3 regions of the Pseudoalteromonas piratica genome follow, and region 3 is predicted to be linked to each of the others. Evidence: predicted binding sites of a transcription regulator. Region 3 holds the regulator's gene; each other region holds the start of a gene.
What was found. The regulator sigma-54, encoded in region 3, starts transcription at its own class of promoters, with help from an activator protein. The targets are predictions, from matches to a motif close to GTTGGCACGNNNNTNGNNT.
Positions count from the first base shown of each region.

Region 1: the regulator sigma-54 is predicted to act here: its motif matches at 1,906-1,924, upstream of OM33_RS17345 (EF-hand domain-containing protein).
Region 2: the regulator sigma-54 is predicted to act here: its motif matches at 3,428-3,446, upstream of OM33_RS02890 (DUF2884 family protein).

Region 1 is NZ_CP009889.1:579,490-584,278, forward strand. Features, by position in the region: gene OM33_RS17335 (hypothetical protein) at 1-329, opposite strand, end outside; gene OM33_RS17340 (sensor histidine kinase) at 326-1,681, opposite strand; gene OM33_RS17345 (EF-hand domain-containing protein) at 2,028-2,252, shown strand; gene OM33_RS17350 (EF-hand domain-containing protein) at 2,321-2,536, shown strand; gene OM33_RS17355 (hypothetical protein) at 2,645-2,869, shown strand; gene ybaK (Cys-tRNA(Pro) deacylase) at 3,024-3,494, shown strand; gene phnW (2-aminoethylphosphonate--pyruvate transaminase) at 3,605-4,705, shown strand; gene OM33_RS22155 (GGDEF domain-containing protein) at 4,759-4,789, opposite strand, start outside.
Region 2 is NZ_CP009888.1:653,440-658,228, forward strand. Features, by position in the region: gene OM33_RS21950 (HD domain-containing phosphohydrolase) at 1-2,498, shown strand, start outside; gene OM33_RS02890 (DUF2884 family protein) at 2,557-3,375, opposite strand; gene OM33_RS02895 (PA3496 family putative envelope integrity protein) at 3,653-3,832, shown strand; gene OM33_RS02900 (MarR family winged helix-turn-helix transcriptional regulator) at 3,829-4,269, opposite strand; gene OM33_RS02905 (glutathione peroxidase) at 4,272-4,754, opposite strand.
Region 3 is NZ_CP009888.1:461,109-465,897, forward strand. Features, by position in the region: gene lptA (lipopolysaccharide transport periplasmic protein LptA) at 1-491, shown strand, start outside; gene lptB (LPS export ABC transporter ATP-binding protein) at 488-1,213, shown strand; gene OM33_RS02000 (RNA polymerase factor sigma-54) at 1,293-2,789, shown strand; gene hpf (ribosome hibernation promoting factor) at 2,812-3,099, shown strand; gene ptsN (PTS IIA-like nitrogen regulatory protein PtsN) at 3,101-3,559, shown strand; gene rapZ (RNase adapter RapZ) at 3,575-4,426, shown strand; gene OM33_RS02020 (HPr family phosphocarrier protein) at 4,436-4,708, shown strand.

The DNA.
Region 1 (4,789 bases), on a different replicon from region 3:
CGTAAATTTTTTGTATGCCAAGTTAGCGAAGCATACCAAGTGTTGTAGTCATTGGGCCAATTTGATGTCGTCTCAATTTCACTAATTAGTTTGAGTTGTTTATTAGTCGAGTCAGTAGCACAAAATTCCCTAATAAACCCCTCAAGTTGCTGATTTTCAATATGTGGTTTAGCAGTCTCATTTTCGCAAATACTTAAAAAAGCCAACATGATTTGCGTAATGGGTTGTTGGCTTACTTGTTGTGTTGTTGGTTGCTGTTGAGTTGGCGTTAGGGAACATGCCGATGCAACAGTAATTAAACTTAATAATACTATTCTTTTAATGATCATAATTGTCGCGGAAAAGTGATTAAAATATTTGCGCCTGGATCGTTTTCTAGCCATTTTATATCGCCTTGCAACTGTTTTACACACTCAGAAACAATCGCTAAACCAAGGCCTGAACCGAGCGCATTCTTGCTATGTTTACTTTGATAAAACGGTTGAAATAATAAATGCGCATCGTCGGGCTCAATACCTGCACCGTCATCTATAACATTTAACTCAATGGTATTGTTATTTTGAGTAATGTAAACATTTACGCTGTGGCTTGCATGAATTATTGCATTGCTAATCAATTGGGTCAGTATTAGTTTGCATGGCAAATAAGGCACTGTACTCGATGTATTTATATGCCAGTACACATCTACATGGTGGTGTTCAATGGTATCACTTAAATGACGATTAATTTCTTCTTCTAACGTTGTCAGTTGTGTTAATTGTTGTAAGCTTTCTGGGTGACTGGCCGCACTGTAATTAAGCAGGTCGTCGATCATGCGAGATAATTTCCCCACTGACTGTTCCATTATGGTTAAAATACGGCTTTGCTTCTGGGTGATATCTCCCAATAGCCGGCTGTTTAATAAACTACTGCCTTCATTAATTGACGCGAGAGGGGTTTTTAATTCATGTGTAACATGGCGCAAAAATGTTTCTTTTTGTTGTTGCACACGTTTTAATTCTAATCTTAGCCAGTCCAGCTTTGTGCCAAGCTGTTGTAGCTCATAACTGCCCGTTAAATGAATTGGCGTTTCAAGTTTTCCCCGCCCAACGTCTGATAAAACAGTTTCGACTTGGTTTAATTGGCGGCAAATTCTAAAAATTAAAAACGAACTTATAATCACTAGTATGGGAAGTAAAAATACTAAACCAATTAAAAACTCAGTTTGTAATGCTTTAAATTGGCTGTTTTTTTCAGCCAGTCGATCGTCAAGGTTGCGATCAAAGAGCGCATCAAATTGGTTTAATTGAGAGACTAGTTTGGCAAATTCATCAGCGCTTTCGATGTTATTAATTAGTGTTTGTTGCCATTTTGCAACAAAATCTGTTCCTGCCAGTTTAGATTTTAAAATTTTGATGCGTGTAAGTGTATTTTGCCATTTTTGCTCAATGCTTTTTTGAAGCTGTTCACTTTCTAAAAGCTGATTATTTCTAAGCGCTTTTTCTATGTCACTGACAGCTTCTTTTACAGCATTAAACTCTAACATAAGTTCTTGATTTTCATCATATACCAAGAGGGTTTCTTGCTGATGGTAAGAAATGCTTTGTGCATACCATAAGGTTAACAACACAATGGGTAATACACCTACCAGCATGGCGACAAGTGCTTGTTTTTGTAATGACTGAGAAAAAAATCGTTTCACTAAAAAACCTTAATTAATGTCCACTAAATGAACATGTTGTTAGATTGAAAATGCACTATCAAATTACCTTGTTGCAAAATGGCAACAATTTAAATCTTTGATATTATTGTGTTTTATTTAAAAGGGGGTCAATGTGTTGCTATTTGGCAACAGATTTTTCCATGTTTTTTACTCTTCTTACCAAAATCTTTATATAACTCATTGTTTTTATGGCTATTTAAAAAGTTGGCACCAAAGTTGGAATATGCCTAGTGTCAGTGCGAAAGCATACAACACGAATAAGCTTATCAAATGTATTTTGTTTTAAGCAAAAATTAACTGGTTTCCAATTTAGGGGGAAATACCTATGCAAATTAGAGCAATTGCATATTTAACAGCGGTACTTGGTGTTGCTGCATTTAACACTCAAGCAAGCTCACTTTTTAGCGAATTAGATTCAAACAATGATGGTTACATTTCTGAAGTTGAAGCAGGTGTGAATAGCATGTTGTCAGCAGCATTCGACGCACTAGACGTTAACGAAGACGCAAAATTAAGCAAAGAAGAGTTTACAGCCTTTAAAGGCGAATAAATTTAACAATGGGGAAGTGCGCTACTTTCCAATTAAATACCCAAAACTAAAGATGAAAGGAAATTAAAATGAAAAAATTAGTTATGTCAGCAATGATTGTTGCCAGTTCATTCTCAGTTGTTGCAGCAGATGATTTTGCAACCTTAGATGTTGATAACAGTGGCACGATCACCAAAGAAGAAGCGATGCAAAATGTGTCTCTCGTTCACCAATTCAAAGAGTTAGATAAAAACAGTGATGGTGAATTAAGCAAAGAGGAGTTTGCTAACTTTAAAGCATCTTAAACCAAAAGCTTCCTGGATATCCGTTTTACAGTCGGGCTCGCTTTTACTCCTTGTAATCAGTATGCCGAGTGAGTCCGACTTTTTTGAAATAAAAGAGTTGTAAGTGAAATGAAAAAGGCGTTTGTGCTCGCTATTTCCATCTATATTATGTTATTTGCCTCAGTTAAAGCTGCCGCTGACCACGAATTCGCATGGTTTGATAAAGACAGCAATGGCTCGATAAGTTTGCTCGAGGCTAAATTAAATCATACATTATACGAACAATTTACCAATTTAGACCTTGATAGCAGTGGCGACTTAAGTGCCAGCGAGTTTGCTTATTTCACAGGATAAAAAGAATCAACCCTCCCTAGTGCGGCCTGAACTATTTTTTGTTGGACATGAATATTTTTATGGCTGCACTATTTCTATCTTTGTTTTAAAAATAGTTTTCTTTTGAATGTGTTTAGGTAAGCTGTTGCTTACCCAGTTTTTAGAAGCAAATACTATGACGCCAGCAATTAAAACAGCTGAAAAAGCTAAAATAATGTTTTCTGTTCATCAATACGAACATGACAGCAGTGTAGCTTCATTTGGTTTAGAAGCGAGTGAGAAGCTCGGCATATCTGCGGCATCAGTCTTTAAAACGTTGGTTGCTAGTTTAGACACTGGTGAGTTGGTTGTAGCGATTATCCCCGTTGATAAAAAGCTTAATTTGAAAGCTGTGGCGAAGGCGAGTAAAGCAAAAAAAGCAAAAATGGCTGATCCGCTCGATGTTGAACGCTCAACAGGCTATATACTTGGCGGCGTTAGCCCCCTGGGTCAAAAAAAACGACTTAAAACCTTGCTTGATGACTCAGCTAAAGAACAAGCCACTATTTATGTGAGCGCCGGCCGCCGGGGCTTAGAAATTGAGCTCGCTCCAAGTGATCTAATTACACTCACAAAGGGCCTATTTACATCGCTTAGGGCTGAATAAACGCGCCGCCATTTCCATAATATCCGCTGTTATTTGTCATTGAACTTTCATATTTCCACAGACTTTTTATGTTTAAATAATCTGGACTATACCAGATTGGAATTTTAGAAATGAATGAATACTTGTTATTGACGCCGGGCCCACTTTCAACCAGTGAGGCAGTTAAACAGGCTATGCTAAAGGACTGGTGCACTTGGGATGACGACTATAACATTGAGATTGTGCAGGCGATCCGCGCTAAACTCACTGCACTTGCAAGTAATACTGATGATTTTACGAGTGTTTTAATGCAAGGAAGTGGTACAGCAAGCGTTGAGTCAGCACTTGGCAGTTTAATTAAAAACACCGATAAACTGCTCATTATTAACAATGGTGCTTATGGTAAGCGTATCGCTGAAATTGCTAATTATCTAAATATCAATGCCATAGTACTTAATTTAAATGAAACTCAGCTGCCAAACATGGCAGAGGTTGAAGAGCAGTTACAAGCGCACAGTGATATTACTCATATTGCAATGGTGCACTGCGAAACCACCACGGGCATGCTTAACCCGGTTGCAGAAATGGGCGCGCTTGCTAAAAAGTACCATAAAACCTTTATATTAGATGCTATGAGCAGCTTTGGTGGTATTGAGTTGAATATGGCTGAACTTCACATAGATGTGCTTATCAGCTCTGCCAATAAATGTATTCAAGGTGTACCGGGTTTTGGTTTTGTGATTGTTAAAAAGACAATTATTGAAAAGTGCCAAGGTATTGCACGTTCACTTAGCTTAGATTTGCACGCGCAGTGGAAAACCATGGAAGAGCACAATGGAAAGTGGCGTTTCACCTCACCGACCCATGTAGTAAGAGCTTTCTATCAAGCGCTTTTGGAACTTGAAGAGGAAGGCGGTGTTAAAGCGCGCTATAACCGTTACAAAACAAATCAACAGCGTTTAGTTGATGGTATGCACACACTTGGATTTGAGACCTTGCTAGCGAAAGAGCTGCATTCGCCGATTATCACCTCGTTCTATTCACCAACCAGTAATAAATACAATTTTGCTTTGTTTTACAGTGCATTAAAAGAGCAAGGGTTTGTTATTTATCCAGGGAAAGTATCTGATGCTGATTGTTTTCGTATTGGTAATATTGGCGAGATTTACCCAAATGATATTGAGCGACTACTTAGCGCAATAGAGCGCAGCCGGTTTTGGTTAGAAGCATAAAAAATGCTTCATTAGGTAAAAGGTAATAGCCAAACACTATTACCTTTTGAGTGTTAGCTCACGGTCGTTTGATTGCGTCCTGCT
Region 2 (4,789 bases), 190 kb from region 3:
TACGCGAACTCAGTATGTTTTTACACAGTGACGAACATGCCGATGCCATAATGATCGTTACAGCAGATAATACCCTTTGGGCACTGCACCAAATTAAATCTGCCGAAACAAAAGGCTTATTTGGCGCACCACACAACGCTTATTTTTTACTGCAAAAGATAAACGATAATAAAGAAGTTCGTTCTTTTTATGATCAAGCGCTAACACTAATCGAAAAACAAGCACTTCCCGCCACACTTAATATCGAAGAGCGTCCATGGTACCAACAAGCCAAAACCGCTCACAAGGTTACCGTGGTTGAGCCTTATCTTGACAATTTTCGCAACGAAAAAGTGTTTTCGATGGTGAAACAAGTTAATCAACTCACGGTAAACCTAGACCTTAATTCACAAGCTCTGTCCGAAAGCATGCGTCATGACGCACTCAAATTTAACACTTGGCTGTTTTTAATGAACAGTCAAAATAAGCTTTTAGCGTTACAAGATGGTCAGAATATTCAATTAAATAACCAACAAATTGCCCCTTGGCAAACGTGGTTAGCTCACTCCGCAGCACAGGTAAGATCATCGGATAGTCATTCACTTACGAAAATACAAACTAAAAATCAGTCATGGTATATCAGTGCATCAGAAATAAATAATGAAGAAGGTAGCAACATCATGTTAGTTGCTGCCACCGAAGCAGAAGATATTCTCGCACCGATATATGCACAGCTGTACCAATGGTTGTTTATCTCTATTGGATTATGTTTATTAGTATTACCCTTGAGTTATTTTGTTGCTCACCTTATGACGCGTCCCATTCGTCAAGTAAACGAATATGCGTCACAGTTAGCCAATTTCGAAGCACCTAAAAAATCAACTCGCTATGCCCAAGTAACTGAAATTGAAGAACTAGCTCATAGTTTAGAACTTCTTCACAGTAACTTAGTGGAGTTTTTCAGCCTGCTTGAAACCCTTTCAAAAGAACAAAACTTACAACATTTAATCGATAAAATAGCCATAAAATCGATGCAAATGATGCATGCCGAAGGGTGTTTGATTCTTCTTACGAAAAACCAAGCATTAGTAGCGGAATTCTTACAGTATCATAAGCAAAAATTCACGCTCGATAATCTGCCCAATATCGACTGGCACGCGTTATACACTACTTGTGATACAACAAAGATAAATAAATTACCTGAAACGTTACAAACCCTGTTTTCACAAGCCGATTCAGAGTGCTACCAAGTGCTTGTGCCGCTAAAAAATCGCGAGCAACAGGTTATTGGCTTACAAATATATTTTTATCCTGTAAGTATGCCGCAAGAGCACATTAGTCTTAAGCTTGCTGAGCAAGTTGCCGCGTTTTTTGGTGTCGCAATTGAAGGGCGAAAGCTGGTCAATAGACAAGAGAAGTTGCTCGATTCCTTTATTCAAGTCATTGCGGGTGCGATTGATACTAAATCTCACTATACGGGTAAACACTGTCAACGAGTGCCTGAGCTTGCCACACAAATTGCTGAAGCAGCGAGTCAATCCACGCAGTTTCCTAATTTTCATTTTGATGAAAGTGCGAGGCGCCAACTTTCCATCGCGGCTTGGTTACATGACTGTGGTAAAGTCACAACGCCAGAATACATAGTGGACAAAGCCACCCGATTAGAAACCATTTACAACCGCATTCATGAAATTAGAACGCGTTTTGAAGTAGTAAAACGTGATTTAGAAATTGACGCGCTAAAAGAAATCTTAGCCGGTGCGGATAAAAGCGCAGTCAATGCTAAATTAATGAAACAAATAAAGCAGTTAGAAAGTGACTTTGCGCATGTAGCTTATTGCAATAGCGCTGAGTTTGTATCAGACAGTGACAAAAACAAACTCCATGAAATCGCACAACTGAATTGGCAACCATATTTTAATGAGCGTCTAGGGTTATCACAAGAAGAGTTAACGCAATACACTGATTACCCTGAGGTTTCTGAGCTTAGTATTTTGGCCGATAAACCAAGTCACTTGCTTTATAATCAAAACTTACGCTGCGATAGCACTAAATATAATTTACAACAGCCCGAGTTAAGAAATAATCTTGGTGAACTCTATAATCTAAGCGTGAGTGCCGGTACTATTAATTCTGAAGAGCGCTATGCAATCAACCATCACATCATTCAAACAATTGAAATTCTTGAGAAGCTACCATTTCCAAAACATTTAAGCAGAGTGCCTGAGATCGCAGGTGCACATCATGAAAAACTTAATGGTAACGGCTACCCCAAAGGGCTGTGCGGTGATGAGATTAGCTTTGAAGCGCGTATTTTAGCAATTGCTGATATTTTTGAAGCTCTCACCGCCTCGGATCGGCCTTATAAAAAAGCGAAGACCCTGTCACAGGCCATTGGCATAATGCAACAACTCGCAAGTAAAGGTGAACTAGACCAAGATTTACTCAACTTTTTCATTGCCGAAAAGATCCCCGAACATTATGGGAAAGTTCACTTAAAAGCTGAACAACTCAATTAAAAAGGGAGCTAATGCTCCCTAAAATGATGACTGACGCTATGCCTAATGTTTACTTACATTAGATTGATGACTTTTTAGTTTCTACTTTAAATACATCGTAATTTGCGAGAGCTGGAATACGTGCTTGCAGCTCATCTTCTTGCAGTGCGAGTGCTTTAAAGTCGTGACACATTTGATCCGCTTTTTGCTCAATATTCTTCGCTTGCAGCTCAACTTTCTCTTCAATTTGTTCACCCATGCGTTCCATGCGCTGTTCAAAATCATTCATATTGCCACCTGAACTGATCATTTCGCTACCAAGGGTGATCAATAAACTACCAATGGATTCCATCATCATTTCTTCCATCGCTTGTTCCATTTTTTCATCAAACTTATTGTCGAATGTATCGCCAATATTATCAAAACGACCTTGGTCCATTACAAAGGTGCCACCGTCATAAAATGCATCTTGGATTTCTTCGCCGATTTCCGACATGATCTCTTCCATTGCAGCCATGTTTTCTAAACCAAATGCATTGCCAACTTCACTTAATGCAACCCCCGCAAGTGCAACACCTTCCATAGCAATTTCAGCCACTTGTGGCACCTGGCCTCGTACATCATCCGAGTAGCGTGCTAATAGGGTTTGATCACTTGCCGACAGAGACTGCGCTTCACCATTTATTTGAAGATTGCCATCTTGATCAATTGCTACCACACCTGATGCTGCTTCAATATTAAGTACCTCAGGGGTGATAGAAAGCTTATTGTTGAACTTTAAATTACAGCTATCTGATGAAAAGTTAATGTTGTTATCATGACCGTCTTGGTGCGCCATTGCATTTGCTGATAGACCCATACATGCTGCTACTGCTGTTGTGATAATTAATTTTTTCATAGTGATTCCCGTTTCTGTCGCGTTTTAATTTTTTCTCTAAGTGTTATACCTTTATCAAACTCAATGCCAAAAATAAAAAACCAATAATTATCAACAATATAAATAAAATCAGGCTAAAAATAACGAGGGGAAATAAATACTTAAAACTAATAAATGGTTTTTTTAACCACTATATTGTTGAATTTGACCAATTAAAATTTAACACCATTACTTGCGCTAACAGCAATATGGGTTTTTACTGATTATGAGTGCTTAAATTGTAATGTTGAGGGTGATCATGAAAGACAATTACCAAGACATAAATAATCAAGAGCCGCTGAATTCAGATCTTGAACACAGCGAAGATAGCCAACACAAGCGAGAAGTGAAAAAACGCTTAGAAGATATTTTAGAACAAAAGCGCCTGCTCAAATCCATTGGTATGGATGAAACACATAACTATTGGGATGAGCTCTAAAACTGGTCGTTGAGCTTATCCATTAAGTCACCCAATAACACTTTTAATTGCTTTGCTTTTTCAAGGTCCAACCCGACTTTATCAACTAATTGTGAAGGCAAGCAAGAAAGGCTCTGCTGTAAAGCATGGCCATGTTGGGTTAAAAAAATACGTACTTTGCGTTCATCCCATTCATCGCGGCGGCGCTCTATTAAATCACTTTGTTCCATGCGTTTTAAAATTGGCGTTAGCGTGTTGTTATTTAAAATAGCTTGCTGACCTATCTCTCCTACTGTAACACCATCTTGTTGCCACAAAATCAATAGAATTACGTACTGGGGATAGGTCAACTTATGCTTATCCAACTCTGGCTGATATAGCCGCGTCACCAAGCGTGACGCAGCATAAATCGGAAAGCAAAGTTGGTTTTCTAATAATTGATCAGCATTACTGGCCATGGCTACTGCGCCAAAGCTTGTTCAATGTACTTTTCTAATGCTTCAGGTTTTGTGGTAGGCGCAAAACGCTTTAACGGCTTGCCATCACGGCCAATCAAAAATTTAGTGAAATTCCATTTAATTTTATTGCCCAAAATGCCGCTTAACTCAGTGCGTAAATATTTATAAAGCGGGTGACTGTTTTCACCATTTACATCTATTTTTTCAGTCATCGTAAAATCAACGCCATAGTTAATTAAACACTCGCCTTGAATTTGTTCGGCGCTACCAGGCTCTTGTTGACCAAATTGATTGCATGGGCAGCCAATAATAACCAGCCCTTTATCACTGTATTTTTTGTGAAGTGCTTGTAGTCCTTCGTATTGTGGCGTAAGCCCGCACTTGCTAGCAGTATTAACCACTAATACTGCTTTGCCCTGATACTCTGAAAAATCGATTTTTTGCCCTTGCAGGCTATTAATGCTTAATTGATAAAACGGTGTCATATGCTTTCTCCTCTATTGCAGTAAAATATATCGTG
Region 3 (4,789 bases):
TGGCTTTCACTTTGTGCATCACAAGTGGCCACGTAATGGCTGAGCAAATTAAACTAAAGCACCCACTTGAAATAGATGCAGATGAGCAATCAGCACGACTGAAAGAAAACATCGGTGTTTTTCAAAAAAATGTACAAATAAAACACGGTAATATGTCAATTACTGCTGACTACTTAGAAGCACATAAGCGTACTGAGCTGGGCGATAATCAACAATTACTCATTGCCAGCGGTAAGCCAGTAAAGTTTAGCGCGATTCAAGAAGATGGTTCAACGATAATTGCAAGTGCTGAAAACATTACTTATGACGTTGCTAAATCACTATTTACCATGTCTGGAAATGCAAAATTTCAGCAAAATGGCGACATGATGTCAGCAGATACCATTATTTACGACCGTGAAAATGAAACTGTCACATCGAAAAAAGCGAAAAATTCAGATAACCAAGTAAAAACCATCATCAATACACAAACAAAACAAGGCGAAAAATGAGCACATTAATTGCCGAAAAGCTGGCAAAAAGTTATAAATCACGTCAAGTTGTTAAAAATGTTGGTTTAGAAGTAAAAGCCGGCAGTATTGTTGGTTTACTCGGTCCTAACGGTGCAGGTAAAACAACGACGTTTTATATGATTGTTGGTTTGGTTCCAAGTGATATGGGCTCAATTCGCATTGATGATAATGACATAACACTTCAACCTATGCATAGCCGTGCACGATTAGGCATCGGCTATTTACCGCAAGAATCGTCAATCTTCAGAAAGCTTACCGTTTATCAAAACATCATGGCAATTCTTGAAACCCGTAAAGATCTTAATCGCGTACAACGAGAAGAAGCGCTCGACGATTTACTTGAAGAATTCAACATCGGCCATATTCGCGACTCACAAGGTATGGCACTTTCCGGTGGTGAACGCCGACGTGTTGAAATCGCTCGCGCTTTAGCCGCAAACCCTAAATTTATCCTGTTAGATGAACCTTTTGCTGGTGTTGATCCTATTTCAGTGATAGATATAAAGAAAATAATTGAGCATTTAAAAAATCGCGGCATTGGCGTACTGATTACTGACCATAATGTGCGTGAAACCCTTGATGTATGTGAGAAAGCTTATATTGTTTCTCACGGAGAATTAATTGCATCAGGCACGGCGGAAGACGTTTTAAATAACCAAAAAGTTCGTGATGTATACCTAGGTGAACAATTCAGACTATAGTAATAGTGAAAGCACTTCCTAATTGGAGTTGAATTGTTAACCAACAGCTTGAGAAATAGAGAAGGATTAGAATAACTACATGAAGCAATCGCTACAGCTTCGCCTTGGGCAGCAACTAACAATGACTCCGCAATTGCAGCAGGCAATACGCCTACTGCAATTAAGCACGTTAGATTTGCAACAAGAAATACAAGAAGCCCTAGATGCCAATCCTTTACTGGAAGAAGACAACGATTTCAGTGACGACACCAACAATAATGAAAACACTGAATCGAGTGCTGATGACTCAACAACGAGTGATGACTTCGAAGCACCTGTTAGCCAATCTGAAATAGAATCCAGCGACGCCTTAAACAACGAAAACCTTTCCGACGACCTTGCTATGGACGTCTCTTGGGATGATTACATCAGCGCTGCGCCAGTTTCAGTGAGCAGTGCACCGGCACCAGAAAATGACACCATCTACCAAGGCTCAACAAGCGAGTCACTGCAAGACTATCTTATGTGGCAATTACGCTTGACGCCGTTTAGCGATAACGATGAAGTAATCGCAACCACTATCGTCGAAGCTGTGGATGATTCAGGTTACCTTACGCAAAGTACAGAAGAAATTTTAGAAGCAGTACAAAAGTCTGAAGATCAAGAGCAAATTGAACTAGATGAAATTGAAGCGGTACTGAAACGCGTTCAGCTTTTTGATCCTGTTGGCATTGCTGCTCGCTCGCTACAGGAATGTTTATTGATCCAACTCAATCAGTATGACAAAAATACTCCTTGGCTAAGCGAAACAAAAAGCGTAATCTCAAACCATATGGAACTTTTAGGGTTAAGAGACTATCGTACCATTATGAAGAAGGCCAAACTCAAAGAACCTGAGTTAAAAGAAGTCTTAACATTAATACATAGCCTTAATCCAAAACCAGCTGAAAGCATCATTCGTGAAGAACCTGAATATGTGGTGCCAGACGTTTCAGTAAAGAAAATAAAAGGCCGCTGGCGTGTTGAATTAAACAATGACAGTATGCCAAAAATACGGGTAAATGAGCAGTATGCTGCACTGACTCGCTCAATGAAGTCAGGTACTGACAGCCAATTTATTCGCAACCATTTACAAGAGGCTAAATGGTTTATTAAAAGCTTAGAAAGCCGCAATGACACTTTATTAAAAGTAGCCAATTGCATTGTTGAACAACAACAGGCATTCTTTGAATATGGCGATGAAGCTATGAAACCAATGGTTTTAAATGATGTCGCCGAAATGGTGGAAATGCATGAATCGACTATATCGCGAGTAACAACGCAAAAATACATGCATACACCACGTGGCATTTACGAATTGAAGTACTTCTTTTCAAGCCACGTTAGCACAGAAAATGGGGGTGAGTGCTCATCCACAGCGATTCGAGCACTGATCAAAAAGTTAGTAGCTGCAGAGAATCCTGCCAAGCCATTAAGTGATAGCAAGATTACTGACCTACTAGCTGAACAAGGAATTAAAGTGGCGCGACGCACAATCGCTAAATATCGTGAGTCGCTATCCATACCACCGTCTAATCAGCGCAAATGCCTGATCTAGACCATATAGAAGGAAAATGCTTATGCAATTAAACTTAACAGGTCGTCACGTAGAAATTACTGATTCTTTAAGAGACTATGTCACTAACAAATTTGCAAAACTTGAGAGGCATTTTGATCACATCAATAACGTGCACGTTATTCTAGATGTTGAAAAGTTATCACAAAAAGCAGAAGCAACGATGCACGTTAATGGCGGTGAACTGTTCGCATCTGAAGCACAACAAGATATGTATGCAGCAATTGATGGCTTGGTCGACAAACTTGATCGCCAAGTAATAAAACATAAAGAGAAATTATCTCGCCATTAAAATGAAATTAACTGATATTATTGCTGAGGACTGCGCTAAAACCGCGGTCCTTTTTAATAGCAAAAAACGTCTCTTCGAATTTATAAGTGATCTCGCACATCAACATGCGCCAGACATTACTTCTCAAGAGTTTTTAGACGCTTTACTACAGCGTGAAAAACTCGGCAGTACAGGTATTGGTAAAGGACTTGCAATACCCCATGGTCGTATTGATGGCCTGCAAAACACTATTGGCTTTTTAATTGTAAATCAATCACCTATCCCTTTCGATGCCATTGATGACAAAGACGTTGATGTGTTTGTTGTACTGCTCATACCAGAGCAAAACTGCCAACAACATCTACAGACTTTAGCCACTATCGCTGATAAACTAAAAGACAAGCAATTTTGTCGTCAGCTACGTCATGCTGAGAACAATCATCAGCTTTATCAAGTTATTAGCAGTGAAGCGAGTAACTAACGTTAGGAGATTTAAGTGCAGCTAATTTTAATCAGTGGCCGTTCAGGCTCGGGTAAAACCGTTGCCCTAAGAGTATTGGAAGACCTCGGCTATTATGTTGTTGATAACATCCCTGTAAACCTGTTACCTTCTTTAATCCGAACTGTTTCCGACAAATATGACAAAATCGCTGTAAGCGTTGATGCACGGAATATGACAAAAGAGCCGGAAGAGATTGAAGAAGTACTCGATTACCTTCCAGGTTTTGCCACCCCAACACTATTTTATCTCGACAGTGATGAGCACACGCTGATTAAACGCTTTTCAGAAACTCGCCGGTTACACCCGCTGTCTCTAAATAATATTTCGCTCGAAGAAGCGATTGAAGCCGAGAAAAAGCTGCTTGATCCCATTGCATCAAAAGCCGATATATTTATCGATACTACTGATTTAAGTGTTCACCAGTTAGCTGATAGTATTCGTGAAAAAATACTTGGTAAAAAATCGAACCAGTTAATTATTACGTTTGAATCATTTGGCTACAAGCATGGTATTCCAAAGCATGCGGACTATGTCTTCGATGCGCGATTTTTACCTAACCCCCACTGGGAGCCACATTTAAAACCGCTTACTGGACTTGATCAGCCAGTTATTGATTTTCTTGCTAATCAACCTGTTGTGCACAAGTTTGCGTGGCAAATACAGACATTTATTGAAACCTGGTTACCTCATTTAGAACGAAATAACCGCAGCTATTTAACTGTAGCTATTGGTTGCACTGGTGGACAGCATCGCTCTGTTTATTTGGCGCAAACTCTGGCCGAAAGTTTTGCTAAGCATCATAAAAATGTAAAAGCGCATCATCGCGAGCAAACCAAGTCTAAGTGAGTAGGTAATATGGCAATCGAAAAGAACTTTTTGATTATCAACAAACTGGGGTTGCATGCGCGTGCAGCAACCCAATTGGCCAAACTAGCAATGGCATTTGATGCCAAAATTAGCCTTACTCAAGGTGATAAAACAGCTGATGCTGATAGTGTATTAGGCTTAATGCTACTTGAAAGCTCGCAAGGAAAAGAAGTATTAGTCCGTTGCGATGGACCCGACCAAGATGCTGCTCTTTCAGCAATCGGTAATTTAATTGAAGCCAAATTTAACGAAGACGAATAAACTACTCACTTAATTAAAACTTTTAACAGCATTAATGCTACAATAAATTAAGACAAGTAAACTCTATAAATCAAAGAGTTG